Regions from separate parts of the Bradyrhizobium tunisiense genome, predicted to be linked through region 1. Evidence: riboswitches for the same ligand, from Rfam matches in the RefSeq annotation. Region 1 holds a riboswitch; the other holds the start of a gene.
What was found. Region 1 has a riboswitch for glycine ahead of ACFDR6_RS29740 (D-amino acid dehydrogenase). Riboswitches for the same ligand answer to the same signal wherever they lie in the genome.
Positions count from the first base shown of each region.

Region 1 (7,520 bases):
GAACATGGTACTCGGTTTCGAGCCGCTTTGCTATGACACCGGACATGGCTTCGGCATGCAGAACAAGGATATGCTGCTGGTGACCGCCAACGGGTCGGAACTGCTTTCCGACTACGCTGACACCGACCGGTTGATTCCCGTGGGTACGGCCAAGAGAGGCGAGACCGTGCGCAGGGCCGCCGTCGCTTGACGGAGGCTCCGAGAGGGACGGGCTGCTTAACTTGGTTGAAGGCGCTCCAAATTGCCCGACGTAACGGCGCGGTGACCGGCGGGGCGGTCGTGATGGTAGAATATTGGGTGAAGAGGCATGCGCACGCTGATCAAGGACTTGAATTTCGCCTTCACGGTCGACAAGAACGACACGGTCGTGCGCAACGCCAGTCTCGTGGTCGAGAACGACCGCATCTCGGATATCGGTCCGGCCGATGAAGTGGCCGCGCGGCAAAAGAACGTCGGTTTCGACAAGGTGATCGACGGCAAGATGCTCGGCGTCTGCCCGGGCTTCGTTGACAGCCACGTTCATCTTTCGGAGACGCTGTCGCGGGCGGTCTTTCCGGACAATCTCAATACCCGCGCCTGGGTGTTCCACTGGGCCAAGCCATTTTACGCTCATATCACCGAAGAAGACGAATATTGGGGTGCGCTGCTGGGCATCACCGAGATGCTGCGTTGTGGCACCACCTGTTTTCTTGACATGGGCTCGCAATACGATCCCGGCATCGTCGTTCGCGCGATGGAAAAGGTCGGCATTCGCGGCATCACCGGGCGGCATGCGGCCGACAATCCCCCGCCCGAGCTCCCCCGCGGCTGGACCAAGGAGATGGTGGATCATCATTTCTTCCCGAATGCCGAGGCGGCCCTCAAGGTGCTCGAGGATTGTGTCGTCCGCTACAACGGCGCCCTCGACGGCCGTGCGCGTTGCTGGGTCAATATCGAAGGCAAGGAACCGTGCAGCCTCGAACTCCACGTTGGAGCGGTGAAATTGGCTGAGAGGTTGGGCGTCGGCACGACCTATCATCTCGCCACCTCGATCGAGGAGGCGAGGGTTTGCGAGAAAAAATACGGCAGCTGGCCGATCACCCGCATCGACCGGGCCGGAGGCATTCGCAAAAATTTGGTCATCGCACACGGTGCCGCCGTCTCGGACGAGGAGGTTGGCCTGCTTGCTGAACGGGGGGCCAGCGTCGCGTTCTGTCCGTGTTCGTCGTTCAAGCTAGGCAAAGGCGCGACCGCCATTGGCAAGTATCCGGAGATGGTGAAGGCCGGCGTTAAAGTCGGTCTTGGCACCGACGGCGTGTCGGCCGCCGGCAATATGAACCTGATGCGGCAAATGCTGCTCGTCGCCGGCATGTTCAAGGACGCTCGCCTGCAACCGGACATATTCACCGCCCGACAAGCACTGCGCGCCGCGACCATCGAAGGTGCGAAGGCGTTGATGTGGGACGACGACATCGGTTCGCTGGAGATCGGCAAGAAGGCTGATTTCATCCTCTTCGACCTGGACCACGTCGAATGGACGCCATTTCACGATCCATTGCAGGCTTTGGTATTCTCAGCATCGACAGCCTCGATCGCGCAGACCTGGGTTGATGGGAAGGCGTCATATGTCGACGGCAAGGTGCAGGGTGTTGATGAGGCGGAGATTCGGCGCAAAGCCAGGCAACTGGCTGCTGCGGCGGTCGAGCGCGCTGGTCTGCACGACGAAGCGGTCGAGACGACCACGACGCTTTACGACGTCGGCAATTGAAGAGCCGGCTCTAGGTGCGGAGGCGTAAGGCAGAAGAACCTATCACGTTCAACAGGCTGCATGGGAGAGATCGGCCGCCGTCGTGACGGTATTGGCCGGCGCCGAAGGAGCAACCCCCAGGAAACTCTCAGGCAAAAGTGACCATGTAGCTGAACGATCTGGAGAGTGGCACTTCGAGTGCCCACCGAAGGGGACCGCCGTACCGGCCGAGCCGTCGCGGTTAATCTCTCAGGTACAGCGACAGATTGGGGACAAGCCGCGGGCCTCGGCCCGCTTCCCAACTCTGATCGCGGAGAGTGAAATGCCACATGTTGTCGTCATCGGCGCCGGTATCACCGGCGTGACGACCGCCTACGCCCTTCTCAATCGCGGCTATTCCGTGACGGTGATCGAGCGTCAGCGCTACGCGGGCATGGAAACATCGTTCGCCAATGGCGGCCAACTTTCCGCAAGCAATGCGGAGGTCTGGAATAGCTGGTCGACCGTCTTCAAGGGAGTGAGGTGGATGTTGAGGCGCGATGCACCGCTCCTCATGAATCCAGCGCCGACCTGGCACAAATATTCCTGGCTTGGCGAATTCATCTTCAACATCAAGAACTATCGCGACAACACGGTTGAGACGACACGGCTCGCCATCGCCGCACGCAAGCATCTCTTCGCCATTGCCGAGCGCGAGGGCATCGACTTCGACCACGAGCGTCGCGGCATCCTTCACTTCTATCGGGATAAGCAGAGTTTCCAACACGCGCTGAAGGTCAATGCCATTCTCGTGGAGGGGGGCTTGGACCGTCGTCCAGTGACGGCCTCGGAGGTGAAGTCGATCGAGCCGACGCTGCACGGCGACTTCTTCGGAGGCTTCTATACCCCATCGGATTCAACCGGAGACATCCACAAGTTCGTTTGCGGTCTCGCCAAGGCATGCGAGAGACGTGGCGTGCGCTTCGTTTTTGACGCCACCGTGAGGGAGATCGCTCGGGACGAAATTCTCCGCATCCAGTATTCGCGTGACGAGCCTTCAGGCGGCGCTCGTGTCGATGAGATCGATGCCGACAGTGTCGTCATATGCGCCGGTTCCGCGAGCCGCGACCTCGCGGCGATGCTCGGCGACCGTCTCAACATCTACCCTGTAAAGGGCTATTCGATCACGGTGCACCTCGACGACGAGCGGAGTCAGAAAGCTGCGCCTTGGGTCAGCCTGCTCGATGATGGCGCCAAGATCGTTACCAGTCGATTGGGCGCTACGCGCTTTCGCGTCGCGGGAACGGCAGAGTTCAACGGCATGAACCGCGACATACGCCAAGATCGCATCAAGCCGCTGGTTGACTGGACGCGAGCCCTGTTCCCCTCTGTCGACACCAACCGCGTCGTGCCCTGGGCCGGTTTGCGTCCGATGATGCCGAACATGATGCCGCGTGTCGGTAGGGGCAGGATGCCGGGCGTTTTCTACAACACCGGTCACGGCCACCTGGGCTGGACCCTTTCGGCCGCAACAGCGGAGACGGTTGCCGAATGCCTTGCCGGCGAATTTGGGCCCAGCATCACGGAATGGCTCCGACTGGCAACGTAGCCCGTCTAACCGTCGAGTGGTTGCATGCGGCGTCCGCAATTCTCTCGCTTGACAATCACAACTGTGATCATAAGCTGTGATCAAAGTTGGCTCTCGGGTGGCGCGGATTGCGCTTCGATCTGCGGAGAAAAGAATGAAGGTTGCAGTACTCGGAGGAGGAGCGGGGGGCGCAGCCTCGGTCGCAGAATTGGTTCTCGCAGGCCACTCCGTTCATTTCTGGGCGCGTTCGGCCCAAACGCTTGAACCGCACATCAAGCTCGGCGGCGTAGCATTCGACGGCAAGCTCGGCGAAGGAGTTGCAAAGCCTACGCTGATTTCGACGGATCTCAAGTCGGCCATCTCCGGAGTCGACGTGGCGGTCGTGGTCCTGCCGACTTTCTCGCACTCGGCCATAGCCAACGCACTCGCCGCGGCCGGTTGGCCGTCGAACAAACCGGTCGTGCTGAACCCCGGCCACACCGGAGGGGCGCTGGAATTCGCCGAGGCCTATTCCCGCACCGGCCGGCCAGTGCCGCCGGTGGTTGAGTTCTCGACACTTACCTACGTCGCGCGCAAATATCGTCCTGACGGCGTCACCATTAGCGGTCGGGCGAAGCAACTGAAGGCCGCCGCTCTCAGGGGAGGAGCGGAGGCGCTGGAGGTTGCTGCGAAATTGTATCCGGGCGTCACGCCCGTTCGTGACGTTATCGCCTCCGACCTCTCCAACGTGAACATGGTCCTGCATCCCCCCGGGGCGGTGCTGGGAGCCGCGTGGGTCGAGGCGACCGGCGGCAACTTCACTTTCTATGTCGATGCCATGACGCCTGGGGTTGCCCGGGTCATGCGGCAATTGGACGACGAGCGCTTGGCGGTCGCCCGGGCATTCGGGCATGAATTGCCGAATTTGATTGAAGAGATGAAGCTGCTCGGCACGGTGGAGGCTGACGTGATTGACGTCACCGATTATCGCGCCGCAATCGCGGGCGGCGAGGCCAATCGCCGTATCAAGGGACCGGATTCGCTCGAGTATCGCTACTACAAGGAGGATTTCGGTCACGGCCTGCTACCCTTCCTGGAGTTCGCGCAGATCGCCGACGTCAACGTGCCCGTCGCGACATCGCTCTATCGCCTGGCGCAGGCTGCGGTCGGAACAGACTATCGGATCGGTGGCCGGACCGCAGAAGCAATGGGCATCACCGGCATGTCCAGGGATCAGCTCATTGAGAAGGTAAGGGCCCCATGAGTTGGCAGAATAAAGTCATCGCAATCGTAGCCGGCGACGCACGCGAACAGGAAATAGCTCGCTGCGCCGTGCGGGCTGGAGCCGCCGTTCGAGCCTACGGTTTCCCCTGGCCCGATGGGGGCATCGAAGGCGTCTATCATGCTGCAGATGCAGCTGACGCATTGAAGGGCGCCGACATAGCGCTGTTTCCGATTCCGGGCATCAGCGCGGAGGGTGCGCTTTTTGCGCCGAAGTGTCCGCAAAAGATCATTCCGACGCGCGAGATGTTGGCCGGCATGAGGCGGCCCGGCAACATCATACTCGGTTGGGCAGACGACAATCTAAAGGCCCATTGCAAGGCGCTTGGCATCGCGCTGCACGAGTACGAATGGGACGTCGACCTCATGCTATTGCGCGGGCCGGCGATCGTCGAGGGCGTATTGAAGGTGATCATCGAGAACACGCAGATCACCATCCACAAGTCCAACGTCTGCCTGGTTGGTCAAGGTACCATCGGCTCGCTTCTGACGAAGACGCTGGTCGGCCTCGGGGCTCATGTCCACGTCGCGGCGCGCAACCCGGTTCAGCGTGCAGCTGCCTATGCGACCGGTGCAGAGGCGCTGACACTCGAACAATTGTCTTCTGTCCTGCATCGTATGGACATCGTTATCGGCAGCGTTCCAAAGCGATTGCTCGAGCGCGACCAGCTGGCTTTGCTGCCCAAGCACGCGCTGCTGGTCGACGTCGCCGCGCCTCCCGGAACGATCGACCGCGACGCGGCCGCTGAACTTGGACTGAAGGCCGTCTGGGCGCGCGGCATGGGCGCGCGTGCACCGATCACCGTCGGCCGCAGCCAGTGGACCGGCATCAGCCGGCGCATCGAGGCAATACTGGAGCAAGGACAATGAAAGCGGATCTGGTCATTAAGAACGCGCGAGTGGTTCGCCACGACGGAGAATTCCACGGCGGCGTCGCGGTGAAGGACGGCAAGATCGTCCTGACCGGGGCTGACGAAGTCCTTCCCGACGCCAAGCGCACGATCGACGCCGAGGGCCGGGTGTTGATGCCGGGCCTGATCGACCCGCACTGCCATCTCGGCGTGAAATTTCCCTTTGCCGAGGATATGCGCACCGAGACAGCGGCTGCGGCCTCCGGCGGCGTGACGACCGCGCTTCTCTATATCCGCAATTTGAAGGAGTCCTATCTGCCGTTCTACGCCGAGCGCAAGGCGATCGGCGAGGAAAATTCGGTTATCGATTTCGGCTTTCATTTCGGGATCCAGCGTGAGGAACATATCGCCGAGATTCCGGAGGTCATCGCCAAGACCGGCGTCAAATCCTTCAAATGCTATTTCGGCTACGAGCCGGACAATCCGATCGGCATCGTGCCGGCTACGGACGGTTGGGTCTATGCCGCGATGCGTATCCTGTCGAAGGTTCCCGGCGGGGTGATCAACGTTCACTGCGAGAACACCCAGATCGCCTCCTGGATCAAAAAGGAGATCGCGGCCACCGGCCGTCAGGATCTCGGCGCATACACGGAATCCCGCCCGGCCTTCTGCGAGGTGGAAACCATCCGTCGCATGCTCTTCCTTGCCGAGAAGACCGGCTGTTCGCTTCATCTGGTCCACACCTCCGTCGGTATGGGTCCCGTGCTCGCTGCCGAGGCCCAGGCGCGTGGCGTGCGCGTGACGGTAGAGACCTGTCCCCACTATCTCACCCGCACGTGCTACGACGAAGATCTCGACATGCGTGCGAAGATATCGCCGCCGTTGCGCGACCGGAACGAACTCGAGGGTCTTTGGCACGGCGTCATGAATGGTTCGGTCTACAGCCTTGGGACCGACCATGTGCCGTTCCTGCCCAAGAAGCTGGAGGATCTTTGGACCGAATTCCCGGGTGTGGTGAGCTTTCCCTGGGAGCTGTCGCTGATGCTTCATTTCGGCGTCCATCAGCGCGGTTTGCCGTTGACCCGGCTTGTCGAGCTCAACTCTTTCAACCCTGCGCGACGCTTCGGGCTCTGGCCGCGCAAGGGCCACATCGATGTTGGTTTCGACGCCGATCTTGTGCTGGTCGATCTCGATGAGCAGCGCACGGTCAAGCACACCGGCAAGGGCACGTGCATCTATGAAGGATGGACGCTCAAGGGTTGGCCGGTGATGACGATTGCTCGCGGCGACGTCGTCTATGAAAACGGTTCCGTCGCCGACAGCCATTTTGGTCGCGGTCGATGCGTGACCCTGCCGTCATGAGTGGCACGGACCTCCATCGACTGGAGCTGGCGGGCCGAGAGTCGCTCTTGCCCGCTCAAATGTCGGTGAGCGAGGCGGTCGCCCGTATCGTGGCGCGGAAGGCCACGGTCCGCCAGGAACGACTGTCTGGTATCCACAATCCATGGGGACATGCGATCGGCTTGACCGATCCCTGGGCTTTTCTGGGCCTTTGCGAGAGCGAGGGTGTCGTCGATGCAGCGCGCGACATCCTGGGCTCCGACATCATCCTGTGGGACAGCGAGCTGTTCATGGAAGCGCGCGGTTATGCCGACTTCCTGCGCCAAGGGCGGGAAGGTCGCTATTGGCCGGTTACGCCATTCGCCGGAGCGATCGTCTTGATACCCGTTGGTCAAGCGGATCCGAAACCGAGGGCGATCGGTGTGAACGAGATCGGAAAGAATGTGCTCGAGATGTTCGATCCGTCGGAACCGATTTATGTCATCCGGCTGATGCCGGGCACTAGTCATTTCGATCGAGACCCGCAGCATTCCGCCCATCGCGCATGCATGGAGGAGCAGGTCTTGATCAACTATGCCAACCGTCCACTGTGGCTGCTCAGCGGTGTCGATCGGGCAAGGAACGATCTGGTTACGGGCTTCGCGGCTGTCGCGCCCACTTGGGCATCCGGCGCTCTGCCCACTTAAAAAGGAGGAGATTTCTAATGCCGTTTGTCGTCGTCGAAATGTGGGAAGGCCGCACAGTCGAACAGAAGCGCCGACTTGTAAAGGCCATC
Region 1 covers NZ_JBHLEV010000009.1:65,430-72,949, reverse strand. The annotation lists gene ACFDR6_RS29750 (M24 family metallopeptidase) at 1-190, shown strand, start outside; gene ACFDR6_RS29745 (amidohydrolase family protein) at 308-1,747, shown strand; glycine riboswitch at 1,799-1,901, shown strand; gene ACFDR6_RS29740 (D-amino acid dehydrogenase) at 2,049-3,314, shown strand; gene ACFDR6_RS29735 (NAD/NADP octopine/nopaline dehydrogenase family protein) at 3,448-4,536, shown strand; gene ACFDR6_RS29730 (dipicolinate synthase subunit DpsA) at 4,533-5,423, shown strand; gene ACFDR6_RS29725 (dihydroorotase) at 5,420-6,766, shown strand; gene ACFDR6_RS29720 (resolvase) at 6,763-7,431, shown strand; gene thmT (2-hydroxymuconate tautomerase) at 7,449-7,520, shown strand, end outside.

Region 2 (7,520 bases), on a different contig from region 1:
GTCAGGACCGCGCCGATCAGGATGACGATGCAGCCGATCAACGCCCGCCGCTCGGCATGCACGGCGGCAAGCAGCGAGCGCATCGCCGGGGAGTACCGTATCAGCTTGAAGAACGGCAGCACGCCGAGGGCCGCCAGCGTCGCATGCCCGCCGGTGGCGAGCACGATCGCGGCCGGCAGAAACGCCATGAGATCGATGATGCCGAGCGCCGAGAAGGCGTAGCCGAGCCGGTCGGACAGCGCGGACGCCTTGCGCTGGGTGTGGCCCGCCACGGTCCACAGCCGCGCGGCATATTCCAGCGCGAACACGATCACGGACAGGATGGTGATGGCCGCGAACAGCGTGCCGAACTGAGCGTCCAGTTCCGGCACCGAGGCGAGGATCATCGCGACCACATTGAGCACGATGACGCCGATGATGATCTGGATGAAGCGCGACCCGACTGAATAGGCCAGCGGATCGTGCTCCAGCAATTCATAGAGGCGATCCCTCATATTGGGATCGGGAAGCCCATGTCCGCGCGGACTGGGGCGCATGATCCTTAAGCGCCGGCCATGGCTTTTTCGATCGCAGCTAACGCCTCGGTCGCCTTGGCCCCGTCGGGGCCGCCGGCCTGCGCCATGTCGGGCCGGCCGCCGCCGCCCTTGCCCCCGAGCGCTTCGGAGGCGATGCGCACCAGGTTCACGGCGTTGAAGCGCGCGGCGAGATCGGCGGTGACGCCGACCACCACACCGGCCTTGCCGTCCTCGGTGACGCCGACGATGGCGACCACGCCGGATCCGATCTGCTTCTTGGCCTCGTCGGCCAGGCTCTTGAGATCTTTCATCTCGATGCCCTCGACCGCACGCGCCATCAGCTTGACGTCGCCGACCTCGCGCACGCCCGCGGCTGCGCCGTTGCTCGCGGATGCACCTCCGCCCATCGCCAGCTTCTTGCGGGCGTCGGAGAGCTCGCGCTCGAGCTTCTTGCGCTCCTCCATCAGCGCGGTGATGCGCGCCGGCACGTCGTCGAGCGAGGTGCGCAGCTCGTTTGCCGCGGTCTTCGCCAGCGCCATGGTCTCGTTGGCGTGTTTTCGCGCGTAGTTGCCGGTGAGCGCCTCGATGCGGCGCACGCCGGAGGCAACCGCGCTCTCGCCGGTCAGCGTGATCAGGCCGATGTCGCCGGTGCGCCGCACATGGGTGCCGCCGCAGAGCTCGACCGACCAGCCGAGCGCGTTGGCGCCACGCTCGCGCGCGGTCCGGCCCATCGAGACGACGCGGACCTCGTCGCCGTATTTTTCACCGAACAAAGCGCGCGCGCCGGCCTCGCGGGCCTCGTCGACGCCCATCACGCGGGTGGTGACCTCGTCATTTTCCAGCACCACGTCGTTGGCGATGTCCTCGATGCGCGCAAGCTCTTCCGCCGTGATCGGCTTCGGGTGCACGAAGTCGAAGCGCAAACGATCGGGCGCGACCATCGAGCCGCGCTGGGCGATGTGGTCGCCGAGCACTTGGCGCAGCGCCTCGTGGATGAGATGCGTCGCCGAGTGATGCGCGCGGATCGAGGAGCGCCTGGAATGATCGACCTCGAGCTGCAGCGCGGTGCCGAGCTTCAGCTCGCCGCTTTCGACGGTGCCGACATGCACGAAGAAATCGCCGAGCTTCTTCTGGGTGTCGGTGACGCGGAACTTGATGCCGCCCTCGCCCGTGAGGACGCCGGTGTCGCCGACCTGGCCGCCGGACTCCGCGTAGAATGGCGTCTGGTTCAGCACGATCGCGCCCGTGTCACCGGTCTTGAGGCTCGTCACCTCGGCGCCGTCCTTCACCAGCGCGGACACCACGCCCTCGGCGCTCTCGGTCTCGTAGCCCAGGAATTCAGTGGCACCGAGCTTCTCGCGCAGCGGAAACCAGATCGCCTCGGAAGCCGCCTCGCCAGAACCCTTCCAGGACTCGCGCGCCTTGGCCTTCTGGCGCTCCATCGCGTCGGTGAACGCGGCCTGGTCGACGCCGATGCCGCGCGACTTCAGCGCGTCCTGCGTCAGGTCCAGCGGGAAGCCGTAGGTGTCGTAGAGCGTGAAGGCGACGTCGCCGTCGAACATGTCGCCCTTCTTCAGGGACGCGCTCCTCTCGTCGAGGATGGCAAGGCCGCGCACCAGCGTCTTGCGGAAGCGGGTCTCTTCCAGCCGCAGCGTTTCCTCGATCAGATTCTCCGCGCGCATCAAATCGGGATAGGCCTGGCCCATCTCGCGCACCAGCGCCCAGACCAGCCGATGCATCAGCGGCTCTTTCGCACCTAGCAGCTGCGCATGGCGCATCGCGCGGCGCATGATCCGCCGCAGCACGTAACCGCGGCCCTCGTTCGAGGGCAGCACACCGTCCGCGACCAGGAAGGCCGAGGAACGCAGATGGTCCGCGATGACGCGGAACGAGGCCACGGTCTGCTCGTTCGGCCCGCTGCCGAGCGCGGACGACGTCGCATCGACCAAATGGCGGAACAGATCGGTTTCGAACACGCTCTCGACGCCCTGCAGAATGCAGGCCATGCGCTCCAGACCCATGCCGGTGTCGATCGAGGGACGCGGCAGAGGCACGCGCTCCTCCTTCGTCACCTGCTCGTACTGCATGAACACGAGGTTCCAGAATTCGAGGAAGCGGTCGCCGTCCTCTTCCGGCGAGCCCGGAGGCCCGCCCCAGATGTGCTCGCCGCGGTCGATGAAGATCTCCGAGCACGGGCCGCACGGACCGGTGTCGCCCATCGCCCAGAAATTGTCCGAGGTCGGAATGCGGATGATGCGGTCGTCGGAGAAGCCCGCGATCTTCTTCCACAGGCCGGCCGCCTCGTCGTCGGTGTGGTAGACGGTGACCAGCAGCTTGTCCTTCTTGAGCCCGAACTCCCTGGTGATCAGCGTCCAGGCGAGCTCGATCGCCCGCTCCTTGAAATAGTCGCCGAACGAGAAATTGCCGAGCATCTCGAAGAAGGTGAGATGGCGCGCGGTGTAGCCGACATTGTCGAGGTCGTTGTGCTTGCCGCCGGCACGCACGCATTTCTGCGAGGTGGTGGCGCGCTGATAGGGCCGCTTCTCGACGCCGGTGAAGACGTTCTTGAACTGCACCATGCCTGCATTGGTGAACATCAATGTCGGGTCGTTGCGCGGCACCAATGGCGAGGACGACACGATCTCGTGGCCGTTCTCGGCAAAGAAGTTCAGAAAGGTCGACCTGATCTCGTTGACGCCGCTCATGTTCATCCAATCGGGTGTGCTTGGACCCGCTTCTCGCCATCAAAACCGTAACGTTAAGGCTGATATCTGCGGGCCAAAGCGCTTTTAGACAAGGCCAGCTTCGCTGTCCAGAAACTGTGCAAGGAGATCATAGGGTTGCCACATCAGCGCAATCCGGTTGAAAGGCACGGAAGTCGCGTTGACAGGCTTGGCCGCCCTGTGGTCTGTACCCATCTGTATCGTACGGCCACGTCGGGAGAGACCGGCTTTAGGCAGCCGGCGCCGAAGGAGCAACCGCCCCGGAAACTCTCAGGCAAAAGGACCGCGTGGCTTTGACAGCATCTGGAAAGAGGCGCCGACGGGTCTAGACCCGGACTGCGTCCGCCGACGGGATAATACTCTCAGGCACAGCGACAGATGGGGCTTCGACTGGTGTCCGTCGGGGAATCGTCCCCGGGGAACCGCCGAGGGCCCTCCAAGATGCTAGCGCACGACCAAGACTCCCTGAAACGTACGCCCCTTCACGGGCTTCATGTCTCCCTGGGTGGCAAGATGGTGCCGTTCGCGGGCTATGACATGCCCGTGCAATACCCCGCGGGCGTGCTGAAGGAGCACCTCCATACCCGAGCCTCCGCCGGCCTGTTCGACGTCTCCCATATGGGCCAGCTCGCGCTCCGGCCGAAGTCCGGCAAGGTTGAGGACGCCGCCCGCGCCCTGGAACGGCTGGTGCCGCAGGATATCGTGGCGATCGCGCCGGGGCGGCAGCGCTACGCCCAGTTCACGAATGAAGACGGCGGCATTCTCGACGATCTCATGGTCGCCAATTTCGGCGACCACCTGTTCCTGGTCGTCAACGCCGCCTGCAAGGCCGAAGACGAGGCGCATCTGCGCGCGAATCTCTCGGACGATTGCGTCATCGATTCTCTTGGCGACCGCGCGCTGATCGCGCTGCAGGGCCCGAAGGCGGAGACGGCGCTGGCGAAATTATGTGCAGAGGCGCCGTCCATGACATTCATGGATGCCGGTCCGCGCATGGTTGCCGATATTGCCTGCTTCGTCTCGCGCTCCGGCTATACCGGCGAGGACGGTTTCGAGATTTCCGTCCCCGCTGCGGATGCCGAGCGCCTCGCCAAGATGCTGCTGGAAAATCCGGACGTGCTGCCGATCGGCCTCGGCGCGCGCGACAGCCTGCGGCTGGAAGCCGGGCTCTGCCTCTACGGCCACGACATCGACACCACCACGACGCCGGTCGAAGCGGCGCTGGAATGGTCGGTGCAAAAGAGTCGCCGCACCGGCGGCGCGCGCGCCGGCGGCTTTCCGGGTGCGGACAAGATCCTGGCCCATTTCAATCGTGGTGCATCCCGCCGCCGCATCGGCCTGCTCGCCCTCGGCCGCGCCCCGGTGCGCGAGGGCGCGCTGCTGTTTGCCGACGAGACGGCAGGCGAGCCGATCGGACAAGTCACGTCGGGCGGTTTCGGCCCGAGCCTGAATGCGCCGGTCGCGATGGGCTACGTGCCCACGAACCTGAGCGCGCTCGGCACCAAACTGTTCGCCGAGGTGCGCGGCCAGCGACTGCCGCTCGCAGTCGCCGCCATGCCCTTCGTGAAAAACACCTACAAACGCTGAGGACGAGACAATGACCACGACGCTGTACACCTCCGACCATGAATGGCTCGCCATCGACGGCGATGTCGCCACTATCGGCATCACCGACTATGCCCAGCAGCAGCTCGGCGACGTCGTGTTCGTCGAGTTGCCCAAGGTCGGCCGCGCGCTGAAGAAGGCGGAAGCCGCCGCCGTCGTGGAATCGGTGAAGGCCGCCTCCGACGTCTACGCGCCCGTGGCCGGCGAGGTGCTCGAGGCCAATGCCGAGCTCGCCGCCGAGCCGGCGCTGGTGAACTCGGACGCGCAGGGCAAGGCCTGGTTCTTCAAGATCAGGATTGCCGACAAGAGCGAGCTCGGCGGTCTCATGGATGAAGCCGCCTACAAGGCACATACGGCTTAAGGACGATGGAGCAAGCGATGACCGCGCACCGCAAGACCAACGGCGACACCGCCGCAAGTTTCGTTCGCCGCCATATCGGCCCCTCGGCGCGCGACGTCACCGCAATGCTCGAAACCGTCAGCGCAAAGAGCGTCGATGCCTTGATGGCGGAGACGCTGCCGGCCTCGATCCGGCAGGCCGCCCCCCTCGACCTCGGCAAGCCGCTCAGCGAGACCGAGGCGATCGCGCATATGACCGAGCTCGCAAGCCAGAACCAGGTCTTCACCTCGCTGATCGGCCAGGGCTATTCAGGCACCATCCTGCCCGCGGTGATCCAGCGCAACATCCTCGAAAATCCGGCCTGGTACACCGCCTACACGCCCTACCAGCCCGAGATCAGCCAGGGCCGGCTGGAAGCGCTGCTCAACTTCCAGACCATGATCTGCGATCTCACCGGGCTCGACGTCGCCAACGCCTCGCTGCTCGATGAGGCCACCGCTGCCGCCGAAGCCATGGCGCTGGCCGAGCGGCACTCGCAGGTGAAGGCAAAGGCTTTCTTCGTCGACAAGGACGTGCACCCGCAGACGCTCGCCGTGATGCGCACCCGCGCCGAGCCGCTGGGCTGGAGTTTGGTCGTCGGCGATCCCCTCACCGATCTCGACAAGGCCGATGTACTCGGCGCGTTGCTGCAGTATCCGGGTTCGTCAGGCGCAGTGCGCGACCTCAGGCCCGCAATCGCCGCACTGAAGGCCAAGGGCGCGCTCGCGATCGTCGCCGCCGACCTGCTGGCGCTGACGCTGCTCGCCTCGCCCGGCGAGCTGGGTGCCGACATCGCGATCGGTTCCGCGCAGCGTTTTGGCGTGCCGATGGGCTATGGCGGACCGCACGCGGCCTATATGGCGGTGCGCGATGCGCTGAAGCGCTCGCTGCCCGGCCGCATCGTCGGCCTCTCCGTGGACTCCCGTGGAATGCCGGCCTATCGCCTCGCGCTGCAGACCCGCGAGCAGCATATCCGCCGCGAGAAGGCGACCTCCAACATCTGCACCGCGCAGGTGCTGCTCGCCGTGATCGCCTCGATGTATGCGGTCTATCACGGCCCCGAGGGCCTGACGCAGATCGCGCGCAACGTGCATCGCCGCGCGGCCGTGCTCGCGGCCGGCTTGCGCAAGCTCGGCTTTGCGCCTGATAGCGACACCTTCTTCGACACGCTGAGCGTCGATGCCGGCGCCAAGCGCGCCGAGATCGTCGCGCGCGCGGCCGCCGAGAAGATCAATCTCGGCGTCGGCGACCCCGCCTTGCGCATCGCGCTCGACGAGACCACCACGCCTGCGACGGTCGAAGCGGTCTGGCGCGCCTTCGGCGGCAAGCTCGCCTATGCCGAGATCGATGCCGAGACGCGCGAAACGCTGCCGGACGAGTTGAAGCGCACCACCGCTTTCCTCACCCATCCCGTGTTCCACGCGCATCGCTCGGAGACCGAGATGCTGCGCTATATGCGCAAGCTGAGTGACCGCGATCTCGCGCTCGACCGCGCGATGATCCCGCTGGGCTCCTGCACCATGAAGCTGAACGCGACCACCGAGATGATGCCGCTGACCTGGCCGGAGTTCGGGAGCTTGCATCCGTTCGTTCCGCGCGAGCAGGCCAAGGGCTATCACGCGCTGTTCGCCCGGCTGGAAAAATGGCTCTGCGACATCACCGGCTATGACGCGATCTCGCTGCAGCCGAACTCCGGCGCGCAGGGCGAATATGCCGGGCTGCTCGCGATCCGCGGCTATCATGCCTCGCGCGGCGAAAGCCATCGCAAGATCTGCCTGATCCCCTCCTCCGCCCACGGCACCAATCCGGCCTCGGCCGCGATGGTCGGCATGGACGTGGTGGTGGTCGCCTGCGAAAAAAACGGCGACGTCGACGTCAATGATCTCCGCGCCAAGGCCGAGAAGCATTCGAACGATCTCGCCGCGGTCATGATCACCTATCCCTCGACCCATGGCGTGTTCGAGGAGCACATCCGCGAGATCTGCGACATCGTCCACGGCCATGGCGGCCAGGTGTATCTCGACGGCGCCAACCTCAACGCGCAGGTCGGCCTCTCCAGGCCAGGCGATTACGGCGCCGACGTCAGCCATCTCAATCTGCACAAGACCTTCTGCATCCCGCATGGCGGCGGCGGCCCCGGCATGGGCCCGATCGGCGTCAAGGCGCATCTCGCGCCGTTCCTGCCCGGTCATCCAGCGACGCAAGGCGATGCGCCTGTCGGCCCGGTCTCGGCCGCGCCTTTCGGCTCGGCCTCGATCCTGACCATCTCCTACATCTATATCCTGATGATGGGCGGCG
Region 2 covers NZ_JBHLEV010000010.1:68,667-76,186, reverse strand. The annotation lists gene ACFDR6_RS31050 (cyclic nucleotide-gated ion channel) at 1-536, opposite strand, end outside; gene alaS (alanine--tRNA ligase) at 542-3,220, opposite strand; glycine riboswitch at 3,443-3,533, shown strand; gene gcvT (glycine cleavage system aminomethyltransferase GcvT) at 3,680-4,825, shown strand; gene gcvH (glycine cleavage system protein GcvH) at 4,836-5,204, shown strand; gene gcvP (aminomethyl-transferring glycine dehydrogenase) at 5,222-7,520, shown strand, end outside.
Region 2: another riboswitch for glycine. It lies ahead of gcvT (glycine cleavage system aminomethyltransferase GcvT); the one in region 1 lies ahead of ACFDR6_RS29740 (D-amino acid dehydrogenase).